DNA from 3 places in the Pseudalkalibacillus sp. JSM 102089 genome. Region 3 is predicted to be linked to each of the others. Evidence: riboswitches for the same ligand, from Rfam matches in the RefSeq annotation. Region 3 holds a riboswitch; each other region holds the start of a gene.

The links. Region 3 has a riboswitch for cobalamin ahead of ABVF21_RS15525 (acyl-CoA thioesterase). Riboswitches for the same ligand answer to the same signal wherever they lie in the genome.
Region 1: it holds a riboswitch for cobalamin, as region 3 does, so the genes downstream of both, ABVF21_RS06500 (ABC transporter substrate-binding protein) here and ABVF21_RS15525 (acyl-CoA thioesterase) in region 3, are expected to answer to the same signal.
Region 2: it holds a riboswitch for cobalamin, as region 3 does, so the genes downstream of both, ABVF21_RS20460 (ribonucleoside-diphosphate reductase subunit alpha) here and ABVF21_RS15525 (acyl-CoA thioesterase) in region 3, are expected to answer to the same signal.

Annotation. Positions count from the first base shown of each region.
Region 1 is NZ_JBEWYW010000002.1:379,156-389,076, forward strand. It holds gene cbiB (adenosylcobinamide-phosphate synthase CbiB) at 1-139, opposite strand, end outside; gene ABVF21_RS06490 (adenosylcobinamide amidohydrolase) at 136-1,605, opposite strand; gene ABVF21_RS06495 (FecCD family ABC transporter permease) at 1,608-2,648, opposite strand; gene ABVF21_RS06500 (ABC transporter substrate-binding protein) at 2,632-3,615, opposite strand; cobalamin riboswitch at 3,754-3,938, opposite strand; gene ABVF21_RS06505 (DsbA family protein) at 4,079-4,777, opposite strand; gene ABVF21_RS06510 (DoxX family protein) at 4,789-5,178, opposite strand; gene ABVF21_RS06515 (M56 family metallopeptidase) at 5,238-6,080, opposite strand; gene ABVF21_RS06520 (BlaI/MecI/CopY family transcriptional regulator) at 6,082-6,492, opposite strand; gene sat (sulfate adenylyltransferase) at 6,748-7,905, shown strand; gene ABVF21_RS06530 (SLC13 family permease) at 7,921-9,675, shown strand; gene cysC (adenylyl-sulfate kinase) at 9,694-9,921, shown strand, end outside.
Region 2 is NZ_JBEWYW010000015.1:18,324-28,244, forward strand. It holds gene ABVF21_RS20445 (hypothetical protein) at 1-342, shown strand, start outside; gene ABVF21_RS20450 (response regulator transcription factor) at 438-1,175, shown strand; gene ABVF21_RS20455 (sensor histidine kinase) at 1,147-2,484, shown strand; cobalamin riboswitch at 2,843-3,018, shown strand; gene ABVF21_RS20460 (ribonucleoside-diphosphate reductase subunit alpha) at 3,155-5,386, shown strand; gene ABVF21_RS20465 (ribonucleotide-diphosphate reductase subunit beta) at 5,401-6,438, shown strand; gene proB (glutamate 5-kinase) at 6,595-7,689, shown strand; gene ABVF21_RS20475 (MurR/RpiR family transcriptional regulator) at 7,843-8,574, shown strand; gene mngA (PTS 2-O-a-mannosyl-D-glycerate transporter subunit IIABC) at 8,694-9,921, shown strand, end outside.
Region 3 is NZ_JBEWYW010000007.1:91,248-101,168, reverse strand. It holds gene ABVF21_RS15545 (threonine/serine exporter family protein) at 1-301, shown strand, start outside; gene ABVF21_RS15540 (threonine/serine exporter family protein) at 317-763, shown strand; gene ABVF21_RS15535 (DoxX family protein) at 866-1,285, shown strand; gene ABVF21_RS15530 (DsbA family protein) at 1,307-1,972, shown strand; cobalamin riboswitch at 2,146-2,329, shown strand; gene ABVF21_RS15525 (acyl-CoA thioesterase) at 2,444-2,938, shown strand; gene ABVF21_RS15520 (AI-2E family transporter) at 3,223-4,302, shown strand; gene ABVF21_RS15515 (LLM class flavin-dependent oxidoreductase) at 4,379-5,374, opposite strand; gene ABVF21_RS15510 (CoA-disulfide reductase) at 5,614-6,942, shown strand; gene ABVF21_RS15505 (histidine phosphatase family protein) at 7,077-7,736, shown strand; gene ABVF21_RS15500 (alanine/glycine:cation symporter family protein) at 7,766-9,079, opposite strand; gene ABVF21_RS15495 (MFS transporter) at 9,178-9,921, opposite strand, start outside.

The DNA of each region.
Region 1 (9,921 bases), on a different contig from region 3:
GTCCGTGGTTCCAGCGTTTGTCGAGAAAGCTGATAAGTGAGCCGAACCACTTCACTGGATGCGGCCATTTTAGTGGATCGCCAATCAGCAAATCCAGAAAAAAAGCGAGGCTAATCGCAAGAAGGTGATGCATGATCATAGCGAGAGCCTCGTGCGGTACTTTTCAAGCGCCTCTGTCGTACAGGTGTAAACGCCGAGGCTAATCAATTTTCCGAGCGTTGTGATCGTGCCCGCGTATGCCTGATGCTGTCCACGCTGTGTCGCGGCGACCAGAATACTGTCTGTAGAAGTACCTGTTGCTATGGTGCCTGTCACCGAGTCTTTTACTTGCTGGTCGTGCATGACTTTAACTTTTGCTTCCGTTGCGGTCATGATGCTTTGGATGAATGCTTCATCTGTGAGCGTTCCGTTCACGAAAATCCACGTGTTGATCGTTCCAGGGAGCGGCTCGTATACGTGCTCTGCGCTTTTCGATGCATCAACAGCGTTTCCAACGCCTGCCGTTACAACGACAAATACCGAAACGCCTTCATCTTCTATTAAGCGGTAAGAGACATCCTCTAGTCGAACAGCCGTCATCATGCCAACTGTTTCCGTCGGATCGATGCCATGCTCCTCTAAAAACGTCGCCATTTCTTCTTTATGATCGGAGCAGCTGTAGCTTTTAGGGACGTGGCGGTTGACGAATGTGCGATACCAGCCAGTGCCAGATCCTACGACACCCGAAGACATCGTCCGAAGCGGAAATGGTGTCGTGAGCGTGATCATGTTTTCTGACCGCTCAAGGTAGCGCTCATCAATAGTGAGATCACGTTGATCCTCTGCCTGTTTTTCTGGTAATAAGAGCATTTGAGGCTTTGGCACGGTCGGATGCGGATGCTTTTCGATTGTTGTCCGATAAACCGATTGAATGCGCTGTTCATTTAAAACGTCATTCGGCTTGTTGTGCATGTTGATTTTCCCGTTTTCAAGAAGAAGTAGGTGGTCACAGTACAGACCTGCTAGATTCAAATCGTGAAAAATCGAAATCACCGTTAGCCCCTGTTCGCGCGTCCACTTTTTTAAAAGATCGAGCAGTTCTTTTTGATAAGAAAGGTCGAGGTGGTTCGTCGGCTCGTCTAACAAGAGAATCTCAGGTTCCTGCGCGAGCGCCTGTGCGAGAAAGACGCGCTGACGCTCACCGCCTGAGAGTTCGTTCACATAGTTATCCGCGAAGCCTGCGATTCCAGTTTGCTCCATCGTACGCTGCACGACCATCTCGTCATGCTCGCTCCACATTTGAAACCATCCCGTCTGATGGGCGTAGCGTCCAAGCGAAACGGTTTCCTTAACGGTATAAGGAAAAGCCTGATCCGCATGCTGTGGAAGAACCGCGAGCACACGCGCCAGCTGTTTCGCTGAGTAGCTTGAGAGCGGCTTATCTTTGAGCATGATTGAGCCGGACTTTGCCTTCAGGATGCCGCTAACCATTTTAAAAATATTCGTTTTGCCGCTTCCGTTTGGTCCAACGATGCCGAGAAGCTCGCCTTGATTCACATCAAACGAGATGTCATCAAGCACGTCGTGACCGGGGTATCCTCCTGTAACAGAATGTACGCTTAGCATGCTTATCCTCTTCTTTCCTTACGTCTTCGTATTAAAATAATGGCAAATACCGGGGCACCGATAAGCGATGTGATGACGCCAATCGGTAATTCCGTTGGTGAAATGATCGTTCGTGAAATCAAGTCAGCGATGATCAGAAAAGCAGCACCAAGTAAAATGGATAGTGGCAGTAAATGCCTGTGATCCGGGCCCCATAGAAGGCGCGTCAAATGCGGAATCACAAGGCCAACGAAGCCAATCGTTCCGGAAACCGCAACAGCTGCACCTGTTAAAATCGAACCACCGATGAGAATCCAAAGCTTTCGTTTCGCGACGTTCACGCCAATATGCTGAGCGCGTTCTTCACCAAACGACATCGCGTTCAGCTCTTTACTGCTAAAGAGCAGAATCCCTGAGCCGATGATGAAAAAGGGAAGAATGATTCCAATGTATTCCCATCCGCGCATCGACACGCTTCCAAGGAGCCAGCCGATAATTTGACGAAGCTCCTCTCCAGTTAAAGCGATCATAAGTGACAGGAGTGAGCCAAGGAATGAACTAAACACAATTCCTGTTAAGATGATCGTCTCCACGCGCATCGAGCGCTCGATTTGTCGTGCGAAGAATAGCACGAGGAAAATGGTAAGAATCGATGCGGCGATGCTCATAACTGGTAGGGTGAACATGCCGACAAATGGCAATGATAAGTTGAAAAAGAGTACGAGAACGGCCCCAACAGATGCTCCGGATGAGACGCCGAGCACGTACGGATCCGCTAATGGATTGCGTAAAAGACCTTGAAAGGCGGCCCCTGCTATCGCAAGAGACGCCCCCACAAGACCTGCCAAAATGACGCGCGGCAAGCGAATATCCATCACAATTGTTGTAAACATTGGATCGGTTTTGCCTATGAATGGAAGGTGCAAAACTTCGCTTCCGATTAATTTTAGAATGGTAAGCACTGGAACTGAAACAGTACCGATTGAAATGCCAAGGAGCATGGCACCAATTAAGAGTGCTATCGCAATCGGATAGGCAATGAACCGTTTATTCAGCAAAAACATCCGGGTAAACCGCTTTTGCAAGTTCCTCTACTCCTTCAGTAAGACGAGGGCCAGAGCGTGTAACGAGGTCAGAGTGCACATCAACAACCTGCTCATCTTTGACAGCTGTAACGTCCTGCCAGCCGTCGCGGCTTAACACCTGTTCAACTGGCTTCTCTGTATAGTAGCCGTACGTTGTGATGATCACGTCAGGATTCGCTTCAATAATCGCTTCCTGATCCACCTGGTTCCAGCCTTCCTGGTCGTGCGTCACGTTTTTCGCATGAATCATCGTTAGCATGTCATCCATGAACGTATTCTTCCCTGGAGAGTAAATTTCAGGCGCAGGGGCAACTTCGACGAAGACATTTTTCTGATCTTCTTCACTAATGCTTTCTGCTTTTGCTTGAATGTCTTCAAGATCTTGCTTCATCTCATCGATCGTTGTTTCCGCTTCTTCCGTTTCGCCCGTTGCTTGTCCGATCATTTCGATGGAATGGTAGACTTCATCGAAGCTTTTCGCATCGTTCACAACGAGTACCGTGATCCCAGCATCACGAAGCTGCTGGAGACCAGCTTCTGAGTTATGTGCGCTTGAGCCGTGCGCAAGTACGAGATCAGGCTTTAGAGAAATGATTTTCTCCACGTTAAATTCCATGCCGCCGATTTTTTCGATATCAGCCGTTTCTTCTGGATAGTTGGCGAAGTCAGAAACGCCAACGACTTCTTCCCCTGCTCCCAGGTCGAAAAGGATCTCCGTGTTACTCGGGATCAGGGAGACAATTTTTTCAGGGTCTTTTTCGATCGTAACATCCTGGTCCAACGCATCCGTTATCGTTACTGGGAAAGCGCTATCTTCTGACTGTTCAGCTTGCTCTGTATTCGCATTTCCTTCATTTGTCGCGCTGTTCTCTTCACTCGCTCCGCAACCTGCGATAATTCCTGTAACGAGAAAAAGTAAAACGAGTAGTGAATAAAGCTTTTTCATGTGTGTTTCTCCTCCTGTTTTCTGATGTCTCTAAACTAAAAAATCTCCACGCACGAGGGCATGGAGATGGTCGAATGGAAGTAACGGTGTGCCAAAGGCTACACCTGAATCCGTTCGCACATCCCTATCCTCGTAGGCTGTTCGTGCTAGATTCAGGCAGGTCTCCTGGCTCATGGTTATCGCATGCTGCTCCTTCCCATTCGCTGTTTCGAACAGTGGATTCTGCAGCAGGCGACCATTTACAGTGGCGGGACCGCGCTGGAATTGCACCAGCTTCCCTATTAAGTCTTCATTGAAAAGACACCTGAATCGATCACTATGTAATTGGTAACAGGTTTATTATACATGATTGCGAGAGTGGGGGGAACAGTTGTGTTTTGAGGGGGTCAGGCTCGCGCCTGACCCCCTTCACAAACAAAAAAACATCATTGTCCACCCACGGTGGACAATGATGGTAATTCCTTTACTCTTCCTTCGCTTCTTCTACCATTTTCTTCAGGTCATCAATCGTTTGTCCTTCAAACGGCTCACCGTTCACAAAGAGAGCTGGTGTGCCAGTAACGTCGAGATCACGAGCTTTCGATAAGTCGTAGTCGATCGCCGCTTCTCCTTCGCCATCTTTAAAAGCTGCCAGTACCTGTTGTGCTTTTTCTTCATCAGTCACTTCTTTTAACGTGTCGACAAGATAATCTTCGGTGTAAATGTCCTGCTGTTCCGTGCCTTCTGTTTGCTTTTCATATATTAACGAATGGAAATCCCAGAACACGTCATTCCCAAGCTCCTGGTACACCACTTCAGCAAATTCAGCTGAGCGATCGGAATCAACATTAATAAATGGATAGTTGATAAAAGAGAATTTGATTTCCCCTGTTTGAATTAACTCTTGATCAATTTGCGGGAAAAAGGACTGTTCGAATGCTTTACAGTAAGGACATTTGTAATCTCCAAATTCAATCACTTCTACCTGCGCATTTTCATCCCCGAGAAATGGTTGCTCCATCGCTTCTTCCTCTGAACTGTCGGAACTCGAGCCGCTTGAGACGACGATCACGATTACGATAACTGCAGCGACTGCCGCCACTAGCCAGTAGATCCAAGTATTCGATTTTTTTTGAGACTGAGATTTTGCATGTTTTTTCTTATTTTTATTTGACTTAGCCATCATTCTTCCTCCTATAATTGTTTCGAAAAGAATTTGTAATCAGCGGAGATCGTTCCGCCTCCCCCAATCAATACAGCGACTGACATACCGAGAAGAGCAAGATCCAATTCATACCCTCCGATAAATCCTGTCGTTAGTTTAACCGTAAAGATCGCTCCTAGCATGACGATCATGAAAAGAAAAGAAACAATGCGTGTGCCTAGTCCAACGATCATAAGAAGACCTCCGACTAGTTCAATCGTTGCAACGACATACGCTAAACCACCCAAAATGCCAATGCTCTCGAAAAAGCCAGCAGTATTCCCAATCCCTCCAGCAAATTTATCAAGACCGTGAACCGTAAAAATGAGACCGAGTATGATTCGTAGTACGACAAGAGCAACGTTTTGTGATGAATTCATCAATTAACTCCCTCCTAATTTCCACACTACATGTCGTAGTGTTCGTTTTCGAAAAAGAATTAGGGTGTGGCCACCATAAACATGATGGATAACCCTAACACAATATAAAGCGAGTAAAGGACAGTACCAACAGGCAACGTTAGGTGCACTTCCTTTTCTGGCGCAAGAATATGTTGAATGCGATCGTTCACAGACGTTTCCGCGAAAGATACAGCAAACGCATGACGCTGGCGGTGATCGCTTTTTAATAGTTTTAATAACGCGCTACTTAGATCAAGCATATTTGCTTCTTTCATCGCAAACCGATCCGCGGCAATTTCGCGTAGCGTGTGATAGTGATTCGATACCCATTTCAAGATCGGCACGTACCAAAGCGCGTGGACGAGAAGGGTGATGATAAATTTTTTCAATGGATCACGATGCTGCTGATGAAAAGTTTCGTGATAAATCACGGCGCGCAGCTCTTCTTTGCTCAACATGCTAACTAGTTCAGTCGACAGAACAATTTTGGGTCTAATCATTCCATATGTAAGAGCGATAGGCTCGTCGCTTTTAATCACCTCGAGTGCCTGTTTTCCTAAATCGAAATTCCGAATGACTTCCTCTGTAACGATGTCTTCACGAAGAAGCGACAGCCGTTTCGAAAAGGTGACATATCGATAAATTTGCTTCACGATCATCATCACGATTAATGAAAATGTTGAGAGAATCAGAACTTCTAATAGCATGTTCATAGATGATAAACCGATCGCACGAAGCATATTATGGCAGGCTTCAAGTACGCTTAACATAAGCGTCCAGTTCGAGTATAAATGCAGACTGTATAGTGACATTTGAACAAGCATCGTGGCTACAAGAAAGAAAGAAAGCATAAACAAAAATCGCGGCTGTTTGATTCTCATCTTACTTCTCCTTTAGCTGCTTGATTTTTTGCTCAAGCTTTTCGATCAAAACTGGATCCGCTTCATCGAGCGCATCAAGCATATGATTCACAGCAAGCGGACCAAATTCATCCATTAGATCCTGTGTTAATTCCTTTGATTGCGTTCGCAGAAATTCTTCTTTCGATAGAAGCGGCTTAAACATTGATGTGCGCTTTTCAACTCGTTTTACTAGGATTCCTTTATCCACGAGACGATTCATCACCGTCATAACCGTGTTAAAGTTCGTACTTTTCTCTTGATCGAGCTTTTGCTTCACATCTTTGATCGTCATTTCTGGACCTTCGAAGAGGATGTCCATAACCTTCGCTTCAAGAGAGCCGAAAAAGCGGTTTAACCCTGTTTCATTCGTTTTGAACTGATGAATTTTCATCGCTTCCACCTCACACTACACAGTGTAGTCCAAAAGTGTGGGAGGGTCAAGAAGCAAAAAAGAGGATATCCCCGAATGTGTTGGAGTGTCTTTGGTGCGGAGACAGTTGTTTTTAAAGGGGGTCAGGCTCGCGCCTGACCCCCTTTAAAAACACACCCCTCATCCAATTTTCTCATTAGCCCTCTCTTCTCCTCTTCTTCTTTCATAAGCTAGTAGCAACTCTATATGTGAACAAGCAAGAAGGGAGATTTATTTATGATAGAACCACATGGCGGTCAGCTAATTAACCGCATTCCATGTGAAGAGGATCGCCTGGCGCTTCTTAAGAAGGCCACAATGTTTCCGGTCGTCACCTTAACACCATGGAATTTATCCGATTTATATATGATCGCAATCGGTGCTTTTAGTCCGTTAACGGGCTTTATGAACCAAACAGATTATACGCACGTTTTAAATAAAATGAGGCTCGCAAATGGGACAATCTGGAGCTTGCCTATTACGCTTTCTGTATCCGAAGAAACGCGTGACATGATTTTTTCTAGTCCTACTGTTTGCCTGAAGGGTGAAGACGGGGAGATCTATGGACTAATGGAAGTAGAAGATATTTATGAAGCAGACAAAACAGAAGAAGCTCGACTCGTCTATGGAACGAACGATGCTGAGCATCCAGGCGTTCAAAAAACGTACGAGCAGGAAGCGTTTAACCTCGGTGGCCCAATCACGCTCCTTCAGCACCCAACAGCGCTTCAAGACCATTTTCAAACGCCAGCAGAATTAAGAGAGACATTCCAACAGCGCGGATGGAAAACAATCGTTGGCTTTCAAACGCGTAATCCGATTCATCGCGCACATGAATACCTTCAAAAGACGGCACTTGAAACCGTTGATGCCCTTCTCATTCACCCACTCGTTGGCCAAACGAAGAAAGATGACATTCCAGCGGATATTCGAATGAAAAGCTACAGCGCTCTTATAGAAAACTATTATCCGTCTGATCGCGTCATTCTCTCCGTATTCCCAGCTGCGATGAGGTATGCTGGCCCGCGCGAGGCGATTTTTCATAGTCTCGTTCGGAAGAACTGTGGCTGCACACATTTTATCGTTGGCCGTGATCACGCAGGTGTTGGCGATTATTACGATACGTTCGCTGCGCAGAACATCTTCCACCAATTTTCGAAAGACGAAATCGGCATTGAGATTATGGCCTTCGAGCACGCGTTTTATTGTATCAAGTGTTCGAGCATGGCTACTGCCAAAACGTGTCCACACGATGGCGAATTTCACATTCATCTAAGCGGTACAAAGGTCCGAGAGATGCTGAAGAATGGCCAAAGACCTCCGAAAGAATTTTCTCGCCCCGAAGTGATTGAGATTCTATTGGATGAGGTGCAGCACGATCATGAAGACGAATGATGCCGCGCGCGCTGAATGATGGCATTCTATTTCGTTATGATTACGATGATCATCATGCTTTTCTGTCTTTTCTTTGAAAAAGGACGACCCGAAGTGATCCTAGCCTCGGTTCTCGTCTTATTTCTATTCACTGGCATTATTACGCCCGAGGAAGCAACGGCCGGATTCTCGAATGAAGGGATGCTCACGATTGCCCTTCTCTTCATCGTGGCTGGAAGCATTCAGCGGAGTGGCATTGTGGATCGCCTCTTTCAACGTCTCCTCAAAAGCTCACATTCCCGAAAGAAGCGCCTGACTAAATTGCTATTCCCAATCTCCATCATTTCAGCTTTTGTGAACAATACACCGATCGTGATCGCTTCTACCCCAATGATGAAAAAATGGTGCGATGAAAACGGGATGTCTCCTTCCAAGTTTCTTATTCCGCTTTCCTACGCTACGATTCTTGGCGGCACCATTACGTTAATTGGTACTTCGACAAACCTTGTCGTTCATGGACTGCTACTCGAAAACGGCTACGAGGGTTTTTCTTTTTTCCAGCTTAGTGCGATCGGGATCCCAATCACGCTACTCGGTCTGGCGTATTTGATCTTCTTTAGTAACAAGTTGCTTCCAGATCGCCGTTCTTCTTCTCTCACTGAACCTGAATTGCTCAAGAAATATACCGGTGAAGTGCTTGTTACAGAACAATTTCCCTATATCAATCGCACGGTAAAAGAAGCACAGCTAAGGAGCTTGAAAGGGTTATTTCTCGTCAGTATTATGCGTCACGAACGAGCGATCGCGCCTGTATCAGGCGAGACGATTCTGAAGGAAGGAGACCGCCTTGTTTTTAGTGGCGACATCTCAACGATCGCTGAGATCCAGCGGATGAAGGGATTACAGCTACAGGGAAGCTCCGGGTCTTATTTTCCAGAAAATCACCAGCTCATTGAAGGAATTGTCACACCTCATTCGTCACACCTTTTCAAAAAGATAAAGGACACCAATTTCAGACACCAGCATCAAGCAGCTGTAATCGCTGTTCATCGCCAAAATCAGCGCCTGAAATCGAAAATTGGTGATATTGTCTTAAAACCAGGTGACGTTCTCTTAATGATCGCGGGTGAGCAGTTTCATAAGAAAAGGGATTTCTACGACATTACACCAATCGATCATAAGCTCGTTACGCAGCGTCAAATCAGATTAGGCTGGCTTTCGATTGGGTGGCTTGGTGTCATGATTATTCTCGTTACGATCGGCGTTCTCTCCATGCTAACCGCTATGGCTGTGACGACGCTACTTCTCTTTTTAACAAAGGTTGTGACGCCAGGCGAAGGGCGTGATTTGATTCAATGGCACGTTCTCCTTATGATCGCTTGTTCGTTTGGTATTGGTACAGCGCTGCTGAATTCAGGTGTAGCCGCTTCGATGGCAGGTCTCCTTATCCAACTAACAGCGCCGCTCGGACTTCTTGCAACGTTGCTTAGCATTTATGTGTTAACGAACATCTTCACTGAAATGATGACAAATAGCGCTGCCGCAGTCTTTATGTTTCCCATTGCCATCGAGGTTGCCCATACGCTTGAAATTGACCTCCTCCCCATTGCGATGATTGTCGCAATTGCAGCCTCCGCAAGCTTTATGACGCCGATTGGGTATCAAACTAATTTGATCGTCTATGGGGCCGGCGGTTATCGCTTTCACGACTTTTTGAAAATTGGTTTCCCGTTAACGCTGATCGTCATGGTAACGACGCTATTGATCGTTCGGTTTATTGTGATGATTTAATGAAAGGAGGACGAATATATGAAAGAAAAACATGTCACCTGGCATGAAGGAAACGTGATGAAACAGGACCGTGAAAAAATGAAGTTGCACAAAGGGGCTGTCCTGTGGTTCACAGGACTTTCCGGGTCAGGAAAATCAACGATTTCAGTTGAGCTTGAGAACGCCTTACATGCAGCGGGCGTTCATACTTACAGACTTGATGGCGATAACGTTCGACACGGATTGAACGCAGACCTTGGCTTTTCA
Region 2 (9,921 bases), on a different contig from region 3:
GAACTGAAAATGGAAACTGCTGAGAAAAAAGATCAATTAATTAACCTCCTGCTTGATCAAGATGCTTCAAGTGTTGAAGGCGTCGATGAGCTTCAGAAAGAGCTTGCGGATCTAAACTCACAGCTTGGTGCGATGCATGATGAAGCCCAGGCTGCTCATGAAGAGAGAGAGTCTAAGAAGCAGGAACTTGAAGAAAGTGGAGAGCGTCCAGAGTTAACCGACGAAGAGAAAGCCGCAAGAGAAGAAATGCATGAAGAGATGGAAGCCAAGCGAGAGCAGGCTCAAGAAATTGTGAAACAAAAAAATGATATACTTGATCAGCTGATTGAAAAACTTAGCTAGTCTTAGTGAGAGATAGGGGCCCCCTATCTCTTTCGTATGTCTTGAAGACATCTGGCTGATTTACTGTCAGATAAGGCTAGGATAATATAAAGAGTATGAAAAGCATATTTCGTCTTAGAGGTGAAAAGGGAACGGAGTTGAGAGAGATGCAGCACGTTTTTGTGATTGATGATGAACAAAATATACGTGATATTTTAGAGAAGTATTTAAAAAAAGAAGGGTTTATTGTCTCAACCTTTACAGATGGGGCAGAAGTGTTAAGTGCTCTAGAGACAATTGAACCCGATTTATTAGTATTAGATATTATGATGCCAAATGTTGATGGGCTTGAACTCCTTCGACGGTTAAGAAAGCATTCTTACATTCCCGTTATCGTTGTTTCCGCAAGAGATGAAGAGCTTGATCGGATACTAGGCCTTGAACTTGGCGCTGATGATTACTTAACGAAACCTTTTAGCCCTAGAGAACTTGTTGTGCGTATTAAGAACCTATTCAAACGGATGAATCGCCTAGAGAAAAACCATTCTTCACAAGAAATCACTGTTCAGAACGTACGTTTAAATAAGAAAAAACGACTGTTATTAGTGAATGAGGAAGAAATGGCTTTAACGCCGAAAGAGTACGATGTGCTCGCCTATCTTCTTCAACATCCAGGACAACCGTTTACAAGAGAGAGATTAATTGAAGCCATTTGGGGTTATCAATATGTAGGTGATGGCAGAATTATTGATGACCTTGTGAAAAGGCTACGTAAAAAGATGTCAGACGCAAAGGCGCAAGCGAAGATTACAACAGTTTGGGGGTATGGCTATAAAATCGATGAAGAAGTTTAATATCGGTACCAAATTGTTTCTTAGTTATATCGTTCTTATTGTTGTTATTCTGCTTATTACTACTATTTCATTTCAATATTTATTTCAAGAATATCTTGTGCGCGAAACGAGAGAACAGCTGCAAAAAGAGGGATTGCAAATTAGTCAGATGCTCGAAGATCGACAGTGGAAGGGCGAAAATCCACCTAATGGGTTACTTGATCGCAGAAGAATTGAAATGGCAGGCAATTTAATCTCATCTCAATTTATAATTTATAATGCAAATGAGAAGGCAATTTATTCGAATGTCGATGAAGTGGTTCGAATTGATTATGAAGAAAACAAAGGAAATTTATATGTTACAGAGGAAGTGCCAATTAGTCTCTCACGAGAGCAAGTTGGCAATATTGTGCTATTTACGAAGGTAGAAAGCCTTGAAGGTTTCAATCGGATTATTCAGCAATCACAGGTTGTCAGTCTTTTAGTATCTGCTGCTGTTGCCGTCCTCCTTGCTGCTATCATGCAGAAAGGAATAGCGGGGCCAATTCGATTACTAGCCAATCACATGCGGGAATTTACGATGCGCAAGGAACCACCCCCGTTGAAGCTTAAGACAAAGGATGAAATCAATGAACTTGCTAAGACATTTCAAGAACTAACGGAGCAACTTCGAAAAAATGATTTTGATCAGAAGGAATTCCTTCAAAATGCGTCTCATGAATTAAAGACCCCTCTAATGGCGATTCAAGGGAATGCGGAAGGGATTCTAGATGAAGTAATCGTAGGAGAGGACGTAGAGCATAGTCTTGAAGTGATCGTGAAAGAAACGCAGCGTTTAAAAAAAATCGTGCAGGACATTTCTTATTTAACGAGGTTAGAAACAGTAGATGAATCTTTTACTTATGAAGTAGTCGATCTTCATCATGTGTTAATGGAAGTCATCACTGCGGTAAAACCACTTGCACATCAACGGGAAATAGAGGTGAGGTATGACACTGATCATACCATAGGCGTTAAGATGGATAGTGATAAAATGAAACAAGCATTTATGAATATACTCGGTAATGCCCTACGATTCGCTTCATCCGTTATAGAAGTACATGTCCATCCAGAAGATCGTCAAGTTTTTATTAGGGTTGAAGATGATGGTAAAGGCTTTGGCGAGAATCCAGAGCGCGTTTTCGACCGGTTCTATACAGGTGACAAGTCAGGTTCAGGCATTGGTCTATCGATTACAAAAACAATAGTAGAAAAACATAATGGTAACATATACGCCGAAGAAAACAAAAAGGGAGGAAGGATCGTGATCTCGCTTCCTTTTCAATCGTAGTTAAAGCTTTATGTTTTATGCTCACTTAACTTTTGTAGAATTTCTTTGCTTTCTTGTTCACTCAAAATACCGAATTTCTGACAAAGTTGTGTATAACCAACCAATTTCTTGAAATTAACCGAAGATGATTTTTTCATCATACTCACCTTTCTTTCCTTTGGGAAACTTTTTTAGGTATCAACAATATATGCATGAGCAAGTTGAAAGTGATAGGTGAGTGTCTTTAGAGTTGAAATAAATCGAAGTCAATGTAACAATAAAGCTTGTGCTAAATCAAAGCATCATGTAAGATGAGGTTATCAATATTTAGTGATTAATAAATGTTTCAGATACTATATATGGGGTAAAGTGTACGTAATTAAATAATTGAGTATGCGGTGTCGTAGAACGACTTAATAGGGAATCCGGTCTGAATCCGGAGCTGTCCCCGCAACTGTCGTGTGGACGAGGCAAGAAACCACTGGAGTTAATTCCGGGAAGGTTTGCCAAGGGAGAAGCACAAGCCAGTAGACCTGCCGTATAGTCAAAAACGTTTCTATTCTTCGGGGGTTGAGGGTGAGAAATGGCAGGGTAAATGTACGAGTACGTTCATTTATACTTTGTCGTTTTCTCCAGGCTCACTCTTCCGAGAGTGAGCTTTTTATTTTGGATGGATAAAGGAGAGAGGTATATGAGTACTGTAGCAGAAATGACAGTAACAAAAATAATGGAGGAAGTAAGAACGCTCCTAAATGAGTACCCGTCACTTGCTAGTGAGAGTTTTATTGAAAAAACAATTGATGGTATTTCAGAAAAATCAACGCAAGAAGAGGTTGATAACATTCTAGTTTTAAATGCCCTTGAACGAATTAGCGCAACAGAACCTGACTGGACTTATGTGGCAGCAGCTTTTCATCTTCGTTCGCTCTATCGTAAGTCTCTTTCACATCGAACTGAGAAAGAGGTTTATGGCGGGGGAAGCTTCTATCGCCTTCTTCAACAGCTGACAGATGAAGGGATTTATAACAAAACACTTCTTCAGTCTTATTCCAAGAATGAAGTAGAGCATGTTGCTAAGTTAATCGAGCCATCAAGAGATCGTTTGTTTACATACATCGGCCTACGAACGCTCGCAGACCGCTATCTAGCTACTGATCATGAAAAGAATGTATATGAATTGCCTCAAGAGCGCTTTCTAGTCATTGCTATGACGCTCATGTTAAATGAACCAAAAGATAAGAGGTTAAATCTAATTGAAGAAGCGTATTGGGCGCTATCTAATTTATATATGACAGTAGCAACTCCTACTCTTTCAAATGCAGGGAAAAGCTATGGACAGCTAAGCTCATGCTTTATCGATACGGTGGATGACAGTCTTAGAGGAATCTATGACAGCAATACAGATGTAGCGACCGTTTCGAAAAATGGAGGAGGAATTGGAGCATATCTCGGGAAAATTCGTTCTCGTGGGAGTGATATTAAAGGGTTTAAAGGCAATTCATCTGGGGTTTTACCGTGGATGAAGCAATTAAACAATACAGCTGTGAGCGTAGACCAGCTAGGACAGCGTCAAGGTGCTGTTGCTGTATATCTTGATGTCTGGCATAAGGACGTTTTCGAATTTCTTGATGCCAAGCTTAATAACGGAGACGAACGAATGAGGACACATGATCTTTTCACGGGTCTTTGTATTCCAGATATCTTTATGGAAGTAGTGGAAGACCGTGGAGACTGGCATTTATTTGATCCGCATGAAGTCCGTCAGGTGATGGGGTTCTCTCTTGAAGATGCTTATGACAAGGAAAAAGGATCAGGAGAGTTTCGTATGAAATATAGGCAATGTGTGAATCAGCCTGAGCTTTCAAGAAAAACAGTGCCGGCGATTGAGATTATGAAGCGTGTCATGAAATCACAATTGGAAACTGGGACGCCTTATATGTTCTATCGAGATACGGTGAATCGCGCGAATCCTAATAAGCATGCTGGTATGATCTATGCTTCCAATCTTTGTACGGAAATTATGCAAAATATGAGTGCAACGACTGTTGAAGAGGAAATCACGAAAGACGGTAAAATTATCATTACGAAAACGCCTGGTGACTATGTCGTTTGTAATCTATCTAGTATTAATCTTGGACGTGCGGTTACAGCTAATGCACTAGAGCGATTAATTCCAATTCAGGTAAGAATGCTGGATAACGTGATCGATATTAATACGATCGAAGTGCCTCAAGCCCAGTTAACGAATGAGAAGTATAGAAGCATTGGTCTTGGAACGTTTGGTTGGCATCACCTCCTTGCGAAAAAAGAGATTGTCTGGGAAAGTCATGAAGCGGCAGACTATGCGGACGAACTATATGAAACAATTAATTATTTAACGATACAGGCAAGTCATGAGCTTGCCGTTGAAAAAGGAAGCTACTCTCTCTTTGAAGGCTCTGATTGGCAAAATGGGGAGTACTTTAATCAACGAGGTTACGTTAGTGAAAAATGGCAGTCTCTTAAGGAAAGGGTCCAAACGAATGGTATCAGAAATGCCTATCTTTTAGCGGTTGCTCCTAACAGTTCAACAAGTTTAATAGCTGGATCGACAGCATCAATCGATCCGATTTTCCAAAAAGAATACTCTGAAGAAAAGAAGAATTACAAAATTCCTGTTACAGCGCCTGATCTTTCACCTGAAACGACCTGGTATTACAAATCGGCTTATCACATTGATCAGCTTTGGAGTATTGAGCAGAATGCAGCCAGACAGCGTCATGTGGATCAATCAATATCGTTTAATATCTATGTGCAAAGTACGGTGAAAGCGAAGGACTTATTGAACATTCATATGACAGCTTGGAGAAAAGGGTTGAAAACAACCTACTATACACGAAGTACATCTGTAGATATTGACGACTGTGAAAGCTGCGCAAGCTAAAGGAGGAATTGGAAATGGCTACGATTCAACAACGAAAGCTATACGATGTCTCCGCACCGAATAGCTCGACTGGAATTATTAATGGAGAAAGCTCAAACGTTTTAAACTGGGATGATGTCCGCTTTAGCTGGGCATATCCTATGTACAAAAATATGCTAGGAAACTTTTGGACTCCGTTTGAAATCAATATGTCGAACGACGTGAAGCAATGGGAGGCATTGAGCGAAGATGAGCAAGATACGTTTAAGAAAATTATTGGCCTTCTTGCCTTCCTAGATTCGATTCAAACCGACTATTCAAGTAAGGTCGCGGATTATTTAACAGATTCAAGCCTATCAGCGCTCATGCAGGTGCTTTCGTTCCAGGAAGTTGTGCATAATCAGTCATATAGCTATGTACTTTCTTCCATTGTAAATAAAAATGAGCAAGACCGGATTTTTGAATATTGGAAGCACGATGACGTGCTCTTAGAACGTAACCAATTTATTGCTTCTGGTTATGAAGCATTTGTTCAAAATCCAACACCACAAACGTTTTTTGAATCGATTGTTTATGACATTATTCTTGAAGGACTTTTCTTCTACGCCGGGTTCGCTTTCTTTTATAACCTTGCTCGAAATCAAAAGATGGTGTCTACTTCCACAATGATTAACTATATTAACCGCGATGAGCAGCTGCATGTGACGTTGTTCGTTAATATAGTGAAAGAATTGTTCAATGAGCATCCTGAACTGAATACGAAAGAAAATCATGATTTCATCACGAATACATTTCGTGAAGCTGCTGAGCTTGAGATGAAATGGGGAGAATACATTATTGGTAATCGTTTCCCTGGAATTACAATGAACGAACTCAATGACTACATTAAATTTATGGCAAACAATCGCGTGAATCAGCTTGGAATCGAACGCCCTTTTGAAGGTCACCGAGAGAACCCTATGCGGTGGATCAAAGCCTACGCGGATGTGAACGCTGGGAAAAGTGATTTCTTCGAACAGAAATCACGTCAGTATACAAAAGTGTCTGATGATAATGGGTTTGATGATTTATAAAGAAATGAGAGAAAGGTCAACTCAAATAATGAGTTGATCTTTTTTTGACATTAAGAATGAAAGTAATGTACGACAAAAAAGAAGTTTTGTGGTAAGATACTTAAAATCATTTTGCACTTTAACGTGAAAGAACGTATTTATATAAGGAGATGTCATATGAGAAAGAAGCGAATTGTTGTTAAGATTGGGAGCAGTTCATTAACAAACGGTAAGGGAGAAATTGATCTAGTTAAGCTCATTGATCATGTTAATGCCCTCACATTACTTCGTCAGGAAGGACATGAAGTACTTCTTGTTTCTTCAGGAGCAGTTGCGGCAGGTTTTAAAGAACTTGGATATCCAGCAAGACCCGTCACGTTAAAAGGAAAGCAGGCTGCAGCCGCTCTTGGACAAAGTTTACTTATTAAATCTTATATCGAGGAATTCAATCAGCGAAACATTTCAGTCGCTCAAATTCTATTAACACGCCCTGATTTCTCAAATCAAGAACGATACAAAAATGCGTTTGATACGCTGTCTGAATTACTGGCAAGAGGGGTCATGCCGATTATTAATGAAAATGATACGGTTTCAACTGAAGAGTTAAAGTTTGGTGATAACGATATGCTTTCAGCTCTTGTAAGTGGACTTGTTCATGCAAATGAGTTGATCATTTTGACGGATGTGAACGGTATATATGATTCCAACCCAACAACTAACCCTGATGCGATCAAGTTTCATTCTATCACTGAAATTAGCGACAAAATGATTGGGCAAGCAGGGGGAGCTGGTTCGAGTGCTGGAACTGGGGGCATGAAATCAAAGCTAATCGCAGCAAAGACAGCTTTAAATCTGAGCATTCGAGTTTTTATTGGTCATGAAACAGGCAGTGAAAAGTTACTTCGAATTCTCTCTGGTATCGGAGATGGAACTTACATCAGTCGAGAGAAAGCAATATCTTTCCCGATTAAAAAACAATGGATTGCGATGCACTCTCACGTATCAGGTCAGCTTTATATTGATGAGGGTGCAGAAAAAGCGATTGTTTTAAATGGCAAGAGCTTGCTTTATGGGGGAATCAAGCAAGTAGTTGGCTCTTTTGAGGTTGGAGATGTTGTGGAAGTACTCGGAAAGAATGGAAAACTAGGAAAAGGACAGGTCCGATATTCATCTGCTTTCTTGGAGAACGTTATTCAAGATCACGAGAATGAGAACGCCACAGTTGAAGTCATTCATAGAGATCAATGGGTGTCAGAGATGATGAGGTCATAAGAAAAAAAGAAGAGATGTGTCCGAAGATGGAATGAGGGCGCATCTCTTTCTTCGAAGTAAAAATCGACGATACAAAAAAACATATGGCTTTAGTACATAATAGTAAAGGATGGTAGAATAGAGCTACTAATCTAACTGAAGGACTGGTATAGCATGTTATCTTTAGCAGATCGATATCGTAAATTTGAATTCCAATTAACGGATCTCGAAGATCAAATTATTCAATACATTCTCCAAAATCGATCGGATGTTGTCAACATGTCAGTGCAACATCTTGCCCAGCAAACTCATACAGTACCGAATTCTGTTATGAGACTTATGAAGAAATTGGAGTATGAAGGGTTTACGCAATTGAAACTTAGATTGAAAGATGAAATGGCCACGAAAGAAACAAAAAGCCCGTCTTTTCAATATGAAATGGAACGAACGATGGAACTAACGGATAAGCGGTTGATTCAATTGGCTAGTGAGTGGATTCATCATTCTCAACGTCTTCTAGTGTTTGGGGCGGGTGCACATTCTTATATAAGTGAATTAATTGTGATGAACATTAGGCCATTTCATAAAGATGTTACTTTTTCCGAACACCGTCATGAGAATATGGCATCTTTACAACGCTTTACTAAGAAAGACGTTGTCATTCTGCTAAGTCAATCAGGAGAAACAGAGCAAACTCTTGATCTTGGGAAATATGCAAAAAATCAAGGAGCTAGAATCATTGGAATGAGTCATATTGGCGAAAGTAGCTTAACTGAGCTAGTTGATTTAATGTTATATTGTTACGCTCCAAAAGAAGAGACAAAAGGCTATAACACTACAAATTTCGTTCCTATGGCCATGATTGCCCGATTATTAGTTGAATCTTACCGTAAGCTCTGTGTATAAATACACAGAGCTTATCTATTTCTAATAGTTTTTGTGAATGCGCTAACAAAATGGCGATCCGAACCTTTAAAACAATTATGATGAGTTTGTAAGCGATTACTTTATGGGGAGGTAAAAAAATGAATCTACAAAACGTCACTTCTCTCGATTTAATTAAGATAAATCAAAATTATGCTACAAAACGTGAAGCGATTGAATCATTAACTGAAGCGCTGGAAGTAGCAGGAAAGCTATCAGATAGAGATCAATACTTCAACGCTGTGTTAGAACGAGAGAAGCTTTCACCGACAGGTTTTGAAGGTGGACTTGCGCTTCCGCACGGTAAATCGAAAGGTGTTAAAGAGGCAGCCTTCGCTGTAGCGACAGTAAAAAAGCCGATAGAAGATTGGGAAAGTGTGGATCCGACAAACCAGGTTGATTTGGTTTTTCTACTGGCTATCCCTGAAGCGGAAGCAGGATCAACACATGTCTCTCTCTTAGCAGAGTTAGTCACACGCCTATCTGATTCAACTTATAAAGATCAATTAGTCAAAATGAAAACAGCAGATGAATTATATGAGGCTCTTGGTGACGCTGAAGATAAACCGCAAGAGGAAGAAGTCACAAGTAAGGAGACTCGACCGCTTGTGCTAGGTGTTACGGCCTGTCCCGCAGGAATTGCCCATACTTATATGGCAGCAGAAGCACTTATGAAGGCCGCAAAAGAATTGAATGTAAGAATGAAAGTAGAGAAGCAAGGTGCCAATGGCATCGAAGGTCGTCATACAAAGAAAGACTTAAGTGAAGCAGTTGGTGTTATTTTTGCAAATGACGTAGCTGTAAAGGACCAGGGACGCTTCAAACACTTACCAACTGTGAAAACGAATGTCGCTTCCCCTATGAAAGAGGGCAAAGGATTAATTGAAAAAGTCCTTCAGAAGAAACAATCTTCCACTTCAAACACGGAACATCTAGATAAGATGAGTGAAGATGAAGACAACAAACCTTTTAAAACCGAAATAAAAGATTCAATTCTAACGGGAATCTCGTACATTATTCCAATCATTGTCGCAGGTGGAATGATTTCAGCATTTGCCACACTTATTGCGCAGGGATTTGGGTTAGAAGATGTGCTAGCAACCGAGGGATCGTGGTTATTCCAGGTTAAAACGTTAGGTGGACTGTTACTTAGCACACTAATGGTTCCAATTCTTGCTGCCTACATGGCATACTCCATCGCGGATAAACCTGGTCTCGGACCTGGATTTGCAGCTGGTGTCGCAGCCAATATGATTGGAAGCGGATTCCTTGGTGGGATGCTTGGTGGTTTCCTTGCTGGTTATCTATTGAAATACATGAAGCAAAAAA
Region 3 (9,921 bases):
TGGCTTTTATAGTGTTTCACTATTTAACCGCCTTGTACCGATAAAATTCTTCGCAGAATTCCTCGCTTCATTTGTCATAGGATTACTCGCTGTCTTTTTTGTGTCTACTGGAATCGGTGGGCAACTTGATAGAATTATTATTGGTTCAGTGATGCCACTTGTTCCGGGTCTATTAATCACGAACGCTGTGAGGGATTTAATGGCGGGGCATTTAATATCAGGCCTATCTAAAGGCGCAGAAGCCTTTCTTACCGCATTTGCGATTGGAGCAGGCATTGCCCTTGTTGTATCATTTTTATAGAAAGGGAGGACAATTATGACAATTATTGCTCAGGTTTTGACGAGCTTTGTGGCAAGTGCAGCGTTTGGATTGTTATTTAACGCTCCTAAATCCTCCCTTATTAAGGGCGGGTTTGTAGGCATGTGTGGCTGGATGATTTATTACGGGATGGAGGCATCAGGTATTGATGCTGTCATTGCCACTGTAACAGCCTCCTTTGTCATCGCTGTTATTAGTCAGGTGTTTGCAAAGGTGTATCGGACACCAGTGATTATATTTAGTGTAGCGGGGATTATTCCGCTTGTTCCTGGTGGTCTGGCTTACGATGCGATGAGGAATTTCGTTCAAAATGATTACAATAGTGCCATTAACCTTGCAGCCAGAGCATTTATGATATCGGGATCCATTGCAGTAGGGTTAGTATTTTCGGAAGTGATCAATCAAATCATTCGGCATTCCACACTCGCAAGGGGTCAGAAATAGGTCTTCATCCTTTTGCAATGTAGGCATTCATTATGATAACGTTTAGTTGGATATCTGTGTCGAACGGTGTCAAATAATGTTAGTATCTGGGGAGGATCAATAATGAAAACCTATCCCCATCTCGGGTTGTTAACAATTCGATTGGTCGTAGGTATGCTTTTTTTTGCTCATGGTTTTTTAAAGTTTTCTGAAGGGATCACGAATACAGTAGCTTTTTTTGAGACGATCGGTATTTCTGGTTTTCTTGCTTATGTTGTGGCTGTAGTAGAGTTAACTGGAGGAGTTTTGATGATTCTCGGCTTAGGAACGCGAATTGTCAGCGTACTGTTTTCTATGATTTTATTAGGAGCTCTTCTCTTTGTAAAGCGATCAACTGGAATGCTGGGCGGTTATGAACTAGACATTGCTTTTCTAGCTATGTCAGTGTCTTTGTTTCTAGGAGGCGGCGGACCATATAGTCTTTCAACATACCTTAAGAGAAAAGGTTGGTCGTTTAAGATCGATCAGGAGAAAGAAACATAGGATTAAAGAGGAAGTGACTGAATGGCTAAACCAAAAAAGAAGTTAAAACCGGGTGCCAAATGGTTATTATTATTTGCGGGACTCGTTATTCTATTTTTGTTTATTAACTTTCTGTTTCATCCATTTGCAAATACAAAAGGATTTAAATTAGAGTCTCAACCGCACTTGGGTGAGGAAACAGCGCCAGTTGAAATTGTGCAATTTGGTGATTATAAATGCTCTTCATGTCAATCCTTTAATGAATCTTTGTTTCCAAAAATCCAAGAGGAATTAATTGCGACTGAGAAAGTAAAATTCTACTTTGTTAATTATCCATTCCTCCATAAAGATTCCACAAGGGCTGCTGAATTTGCTGAGGTTGTTTATAAAGAATTAGGTAATGATGTATTTTGGCAATTTCATCATGTTCTGTATGACAAACATAAAAAAGGATCTGAGACGAAAGATGTTTTAACTGAATCTTTCTTAACGAAAACCCTTAGTGGTCTAGTTAGTGAAGAAGAAACGGACAGAGTTGTTAAAGCCTATAAGAGTGGTGCAGGTGAGAAACGAGTAGAAGCTGACCTTGCTTATGCAAATAAAAAGAATGTTTCAGAAACGCCTACCTTATTTGTAGATGGTAAGCGTTTTGACGGAACTAGTTTATCTGAATTAAAACAAATGGTTGAGGATTCAACCGACGAATAAATAAAGGCGCTGTGAAGGCGTCTTTTTTTTGTTGCATTCTAATTAATTGGTTCCTCTGCCGGCGGAAAAATCATTAAATAAACGTTTGTTTAAGGTATAAATAGTTAAACAAACGTTTGATTAACGAATGGTATTGACTTTTAGATCCCCGGCATGAAGAATAGAGAAGTACAATTGAATAAAATGGAAAAGGTGTACTGATTCCAGTACTTAATAGGGAAATTGGTGAAAATCCAATGCGGTCCCGCCACTGTAAGAAGTAAGGACGGTGCGTTACCCCACTTATCAATGATAGGGAAGGGGCATTCGTTCAACAAAGCTTCAAGCCAGGAGACCTGCCTTTTCTAAAGCACTGATTGACCTACGGACGATAGGGGGGTGTAACGGAGAAGACTGGGAAAAGTCTATTTGTTATGCATGCTCTTATGAAAAGAGTATGCATTTTTTATTGTTTAGAAAAGGAGAGATGATATGAAAAAGAATGTAAGCGAATCAAGAGTGTATAAGAGCAGCCGTATTTTTCCGCCTGACCTTAACAGCCATGGGACATTATTTGGGGGTAAACTCCTTGCCGATATGGATATGCTAGCATCAATCGCGGCGACAAGGCATTCTCGTCTAGAGTGCGTGACGGTGTCAATGGATACGGTTGAGTTTTTACATCCTATAACGGAAGAAGATTCGATTCATTATGAAGCATTTGTCATATGGACAGGTAAAAGCTCAATGGAAGTTTTTGTGAAAGTAAACGCCGAACATCTTTTAACGGGTGCCAATCGAATAGCAGCGACGTGCTTTATTTCGTTTGTTGCCTTGCTAGAAGGAAGACCAATGAAAGTACCTGGAATTCAGCCGGAAACTGAAGGGGAGAGGCAACTTAACGAGCTAGCCCAAAAACGTGCTCAAACAAGATTGGATCGTAAAAAAACAAGCAAGAATCTAGGGGAAATCCTAGCGTTGTTATAATCCGAAAAGAGGGCCGGAATATTCCGGCTCTCTTTTGTTAGCTGTGAGACATTTTATCGTTTTACTTTGGCTCCTCTCTAAAAGATGGTTGTTTTATATTTAAAACCCCATTTAGCTGATTGGAGAGGGAATCACCCCTCACTTTTATAGAAACAATATTTACGAGAGAGGCTACTTTTTAGATCCCTTAGAATAGTAAACTTTTTGTGGAAATCAAGTTAGTAAAAGAGTGTTGAGTGGTATAGGGATGAGAGTGAAATGAATAAAAACAAAGGAGACGGCCAATGTGGATTAGACATGATTTCTTCAAGTATATAACCGGTATTATTCTATTATTAATTTGTTTTTTCTTTTTGACAGAATTAGATTTATTGAAACCGGTGAAAACAATTATAGGTACATTGTTTTATCCAGTATTAATTGCTGGTTTTTTGTATTATGCGATCAAGCCTATTGTTAAGTTATTAAAAAAGATTCCTTTTGTATCAGATATTGTCGCGATTTTAATTGTGTTTATAGGGATTGCGGGTATCCTCTATACTGGATTCACTTTTCTAGCAAATCCAATTCAGAGTCAAGTGTCAGAGTTTTCGAAGGAGTTGCCTGAGAAGCTGAAAGAATCAGCAAAAGAAGCTGAGAAAATGATGGAGAAAAATGATATGGGGATGCTTTCTGTAGAAAACCTTCAACAAAAAGCAACGAGTTATTTAGGGAATTTAACGCAAAGCCTCGGTGATCATATTATGCAGGTTGTGAGTGCGTTAACGAGTGCTACGACAGTCCTTGTAATCGTACCTTTTGTCTTATTCTATTTTCTTAAAGATGATCATAAATTAAGCCCATTTCTCCTGAGATTTATTCCAAATAAACATCAGGGTGAAGGAGAAAAGATCCTTCATAAAGTTGATGAAACTTTATCGGCCTATATTATCGGCCAAATTATTGTAGCAATCGTGGACGGTGTCCTAATGTATGTTGGTTATTTAATCATTGGACTACCTTATGCATTAATATTAGGCCTATTTGTGATGGTCACAGCAGTTGTCCCGTTCTTTGGGCCGATTATTGGTGTTATACCTGCTCTGGTTGTCGCTTTAACACAAGAGCCGATGTTAGCATTGTATGTGATTATTATTACGATAGTTGTTCAACAGTTAGAAGGAAACTTGGTAGCGCCTGTTGTCCTAGGTAAAAGGTTAAACATACACCCTTTAACCATCATTTTACTACTAATTGTAGCGGCGGCTTTATATGGGTTCATTGGGATGCTGATTGCTATTCCACTTTACTCCGTCATTAAGGTCATCGTTAAGAATTTCTATGAATTTTATCGAATACGGCATCGATCCGAATTAACTGAATAACGGTAAAAGCCCCTATTTCATTGAGAAGTAGGGGCTTTTATTTGAGTAACACCTAAAAACATGTTGAGTAATCGCCTTATAAATAAATATGTGCAAGACGCTCATATGATTTTCTTCGCTCATCATAATCATGTATGTTTGTGAGGACCATGAATTCTTCAGTTTGATAGTGTTCGGCTAATGCGTCGATTTTCTTCTTCACTGTTTCTCTAGATCCTATTATCATTCGTTTTCGATTATTTTTTACTCGTTCTTCTTCCGTTACGGTATAACGGTGCTGTTTAGCTTCGTCAATGGATGGCACTCGACTATCAAGACCTTTTTCTACTCGCAGAAGCCAGAGATCCTGACTTAAAGCAAGTTCTTCCGCCTCTTCGTCAGTTTCTCCACATACGACAAATAAGGCAATAATAGCTGAGGGAGAAGGACTATAATAAGTAGGTTGGAACTGTTGATAGTAAGTTTGGAGAGCGTTCTTCCCTCGATCAGGTTTAATAAAATGCCCAAAGACATAGCCAATGCCCAATTCTGCTGCTTTTTTAGCACTATTCTCACCCATCCCTAATAGCCAAAGAGAAGGGGGTGAGTCGGTTTGAGGAGCTGCTTTTATGCCGGCAAACTCGTGTCCTCTCGGCATAGAGTCAGTCAAGTAGTGGGAGAGCTCTTCTAATTGACGTGGGAATTCATTCAAGCTTTTATTAATGCCATCTGTTAAAGCTAATCGTGTTTTTGCTGTACCACCGGGTGAACGGCCGACTCCAAGGTCTACACGTCCTGGATGAAGAGCTTCTAGTTGTCGGAAATTCTCTGCCACTTTGAATGGACTATATTGTGGAAGTAGGACACCACCAGAGCCTACCTTGATATTAGAGGTTGAGGCTGCGATGTGAGACATCATAATCTCTGGAGAAGTGCTGGCAAGTCCTTTTGTACTATGGTGTTCTGCAAACCAGTATCGGTAGTAACCAAGAGCTTCTGCAGTACGTGCGAGTTCACGCGTATGCTCAAGTGTTTTATAGGCATTACTCCCTGAAGGTATAGGGGCTTGATCAAGAATGCTTAATGTAACCATGGTTAGACTCCTTCCGCTTTAATAAATAGTATTAACCTTCTACCATTATCGTAACGCGATAGGAAGGCATGTGATAGTAAGATGACTTTCTATTTAAGATTTATTGTGAAATATTGAACAAACTTATTGCGTTTAATACAAAACAGACATATAATTAGAATATAGAAATTGTGAAGTATTTCACATGATTGCATCCTTTTATGTGAAATACTTCACAATTATACAAGGAGGAATGATTGATGAAAGTAGCAGTTGTTGGATGTACACATGCCGGAACGGCGGCAGTTACGAATATAGCAACACGTTATCCTGAAGCAGATATTACGGTTTATGAGCGGAATGATAATGTCTCTTTCTTATCTTGCGGAATTGCTCTTTATGTTGGAGGAGTTGTAAAAGATCCAAAAGGTTTATTCTATTCATCTCCTGAGAAGTTAGAAGAGATGGGTGTCACAATGAAAATGAAGCATGAAGTATTAGATATTGATTCTATAAACAATCGTATTCGTGTTAAAAATTTGAATACAAAAGAAGTGTTTGAGGATGATTACGATAAGCTTGTGATGGCAACAGGATCATGGCCGATTATTCCGCCAATTGAAGGAATTCAACTTAATAATATCCTTTTATCAAAAAACTATACTCAAGCTAATACAATTATCGAACGAGCAAAGGAAGCTAAGCGCGTAACCGTTATTGGAGCAGGCTATATTGGAGTTGAGTTAGTAGAGGCTTTTCAGAAATATGGAAAAGAAGTAACTTTAATTGATGGAGAAGACCGTATCTTAAGTAAGTATCTTGATCCAGAGTTTACAGATATAATTGAAGAGGACTTCAAGACTCGTGGCATTCGTCTTGCGCTTAACGAAACAGTGACTCGATTTGAAGGTGAGGAACACGTCTCTAAAGTAGTGACAACCAGTGGAGAGTATGAAGCAGATCTCGTTATTCTTTCTGTAGGCTTTCGTCCGAACACAGATCTTCTTAAAGGGCAGGTAGAGATGATGCCAAACGGGGCCATTATTGTAGATGAATATATGAGAACGAGTAAGCAAAATATTTTTGCTGCTGGTGATAGCTGTGCTATACAATACAATCCAACTGGTGAAAATGCTTATATTCCTTTAGCCACAAATGCTGTGCGTATGGGTACCCTCGTTGGACAGAACATTATGAAACCAACGATCAGATATATGGGCACTCAGGGGACATCTGGTTTACACCTTTTTGATCACAGTATGGCTTCTACTGGTTTAACTGAGAAGGCAGCTATTAGTACGGGGAAGAATGTGAAAACAATCACAATAAAAGAAAACAATCGTCCAGAGTTTATGCCAGATTATGAAGTGATCACACTGAAGGTGGTTTATGAAGAGGATACTCGGAGAATTCTTGGTGCTCAAGTCATCTCTAAAGCAGACGTAACGCAATCAATCAATACACTATCTGTTTGTATTCAAAACAAAATGACTATAGATGAATTAGGATACATCGATTTCTTTTTCCAACCACATTTTAATAAACCGTGGAACTTTCTAAATCAGGCTGGTCTACAGGCCGCTTTATAGATAATTATCCGCTGGCACATAGCTAGCGGATTTCGTGTGTAATGAGAAATAGAAACATTTTCTTCCACTTGCATCCTCTCGATACGATAGCCATAATGAAGGTTAGAATTTGTGTAGGAGAGAGTGAACAAGTAGTGACCAATAAGAGTATAAATAAAGCAACGAAACAAAGTCATACGCGTATTTATCTTGTACGACATGGTGAAAGTGAATGGAATGCAGCAGGAGATCTTTATTGTGGACGAACAGATATTGGACTTTCTACGGAGGGAGCCACTCAAGCGAAGAATGCAGGCGACTTTCTAAGTTCGGTTTCGTTTGATCGAGCTTATGCTTCTCCATTAATACGCGCACGTCATACAGCTGAACATATCTTAGGAGAACGAGATTTGCCGATTCAAATAGATGAACGGATCTATGAAGGTGATTTTGGAGAGTGGGAAGGTCGATCGAAAGCGGAGTTTATTAAAGAAGATCCTGACTCATGGGATAATTGGATGGCTAACCCATGGGAAACAAGAGCGGGGCGAACGGGTGAAACGGCTCGTGAAATGTATGAAAGAGCGTCATCTTTTTTTAAGGAAATAAGTGAAAAGCATTCCGGTGAAACGGTGCTCGTTGTTGCGCACAACAACACGATTCGTTTCTTTCTAGCAGGAGTACTTGGGATGCCTTTTGCCAACTATCGTCGCATCTTTCAAGATAATACAGGAATAAATATCCTTGATGTGGCTGGCGATGAAATCGTGATCCGCAGTCTGAATATCAACTCTCATCTAAGTGCAGATAGATAGAAAAAAGCGATGCAGCTGCATCGCTTTTTTTATTGAGAAAGCTCTTTATATGATTTTTTTACGACGCTACTTAAAGCGATCAGGGCTATGACGTTGGGCAACACCATGAATGCATTAAATGTATCGGCAAGCTGCCATACGAACGGCACATTTAAAACAGTTCCTAGGACGATGAAAACAAGAACAGCACCACGATAGTAAGGGACGCTTTTTTGTCCAAATAAATAATTTACATTTGTTTCGCCAAAGTAAGCCCAGCCTAAAATTGTTGTGAAACTAAAGAACAAAAGACTAAATGCAATAAAGTAAACGCCAAAGCCACCGAGTCCACTCGTGAAACTAGCCTGGGTTAATTCAATTCCAGTAAGGTTAGAACTTGCCCCGTCCGTTACAAGAATCACGAGTGCTGTAACGGTACAAATAATCACGGTATCGATGAGAACACCTACCATGGCTACAAATCCTTGTTGGGCAGGGTGTTTCACTTCCGCTACAGCATGAGCGTGTGGCGTTGATCCCATACCGGCTTCATTTGAAAATAAACCTCTTGCAACTCCATAACGAATGGCTTCTTTGATGGAAGCGCCAAGTACCCCGCCTCCAGCTGATTCTGGAGTGAATGCCGATTCAACGATAAGTGATAGTGCTGGAAGTACTTGATCGAAATGTAAGACAAGAATGATAAGAGCTCCGATAATGTAGAGTAACGCCATAATCGGAACGACATTGCCTGCAAATCGAGCAATTCGATTGATACCACCGAATAGTATTAAACTAATTAAAATCGCTACACCTATGCCGATCGCAAGCGGTGGAATTTGAAATGCGGTTTGAAAAGCCTCGGCTATTGAATTAGATTGCACCATATTCCCAACAAAACCAAGCGCACAAATGATCGCAATCGCAAAGAAGGCGGCTAATTTTTTACTACCTAGACCGTCGCGAATATAGTAAGCGGGTCCACCTTTTACGACACCATTTTCTTTTACGCGAAATTTCTGAGCTAGAACAGCTTCAGCAAAGATCGTCGCCATACCAAGAAAGGAAGAGATCCACATCCAAAAAATAGCTCCTGGTCCCCCTGCTGCAATAGCAGTGGCTACTCCGGCTAAATTCCCTGTCCCTACTTGAGCCGCAATGGCTGTTGAGAGGGCCTGGTAAGACGAAATACCTTTTTGTTTCTTTTTTGAAAACAGAGGTCCAAATGTTTGTCGAAATCCTTCTTTTAAGCCAGTAAACTGGATAAATCCAAGACGTATCGTGAAAAACAACCCAGTTCCAAGGAGGAGGGAAATCATTATGGGTCCCCAAAGAACCGCGTTAATTGCTTCTATTACTTGCACTGTTGTCAACTCGCTCTCATGAAAAAATAAGATTCTCCCATAATAGCTTACTTTTTCACTATACTTCAACCCATTAAATCGCTATGGTATACATTTCCTTAGTAATTAGTTTGTGATTGAAGTTGTTTTCTCGAGCTTTTTTGTTTCTGAATCCATTGATAGAAGAAAAGAATACCAATCACAAAGAGTCCTAGAATCATGTAGAGATTAGCATAACCGAGAGAAGTCACAATGATGCCGAGTACGAATGACCCCGTTGCGATTCCAGTATCGAAAAAGGTGAAAAAAGTTGCCGTTGCATGCGCGCTTCTTGATTCGGGAGCTGCTTGGATAGCAAGTGTTTGGAAGCTTGGTACAATCGAACCGTATCCTAACCCGATAAATGCCCCTGCAAGAAGTAACATCCATGCTTGTGTTGTAAAGCTAAGAGTTACGAGACCAAGAGCAAACAAAATAAATGCAGGAAGAATAACAGTATTAGGTCCTCTCAAATCAAACATCCTGCCAGTGAATGGTCGTGAGACAAGCATAGCTACAGCGAATACTGCGAAGAAGAATCCCGCAGCTTCAAGAAGACCGATTGATTTCGCGTATAGAGAGATAAATGAAATGACGCTTGCATAAGAGAAAGCAACAAAGAGTCCAACGATTGCAATTGGGAATGATTTTATTTCGAAAAGGTCATCAAATGACAATTTTTTCTTAGGTATAGGTTCGGTATTTTCTATGGCTTTTACGCCTAGTGTGCAAAGAACCCCTATCACCATTATGGTACTTAATACAAGGAAAATTGTTATATATGAAACATATTGAAGAAGCGTTAGGGCCAGGAAGGGACCTGT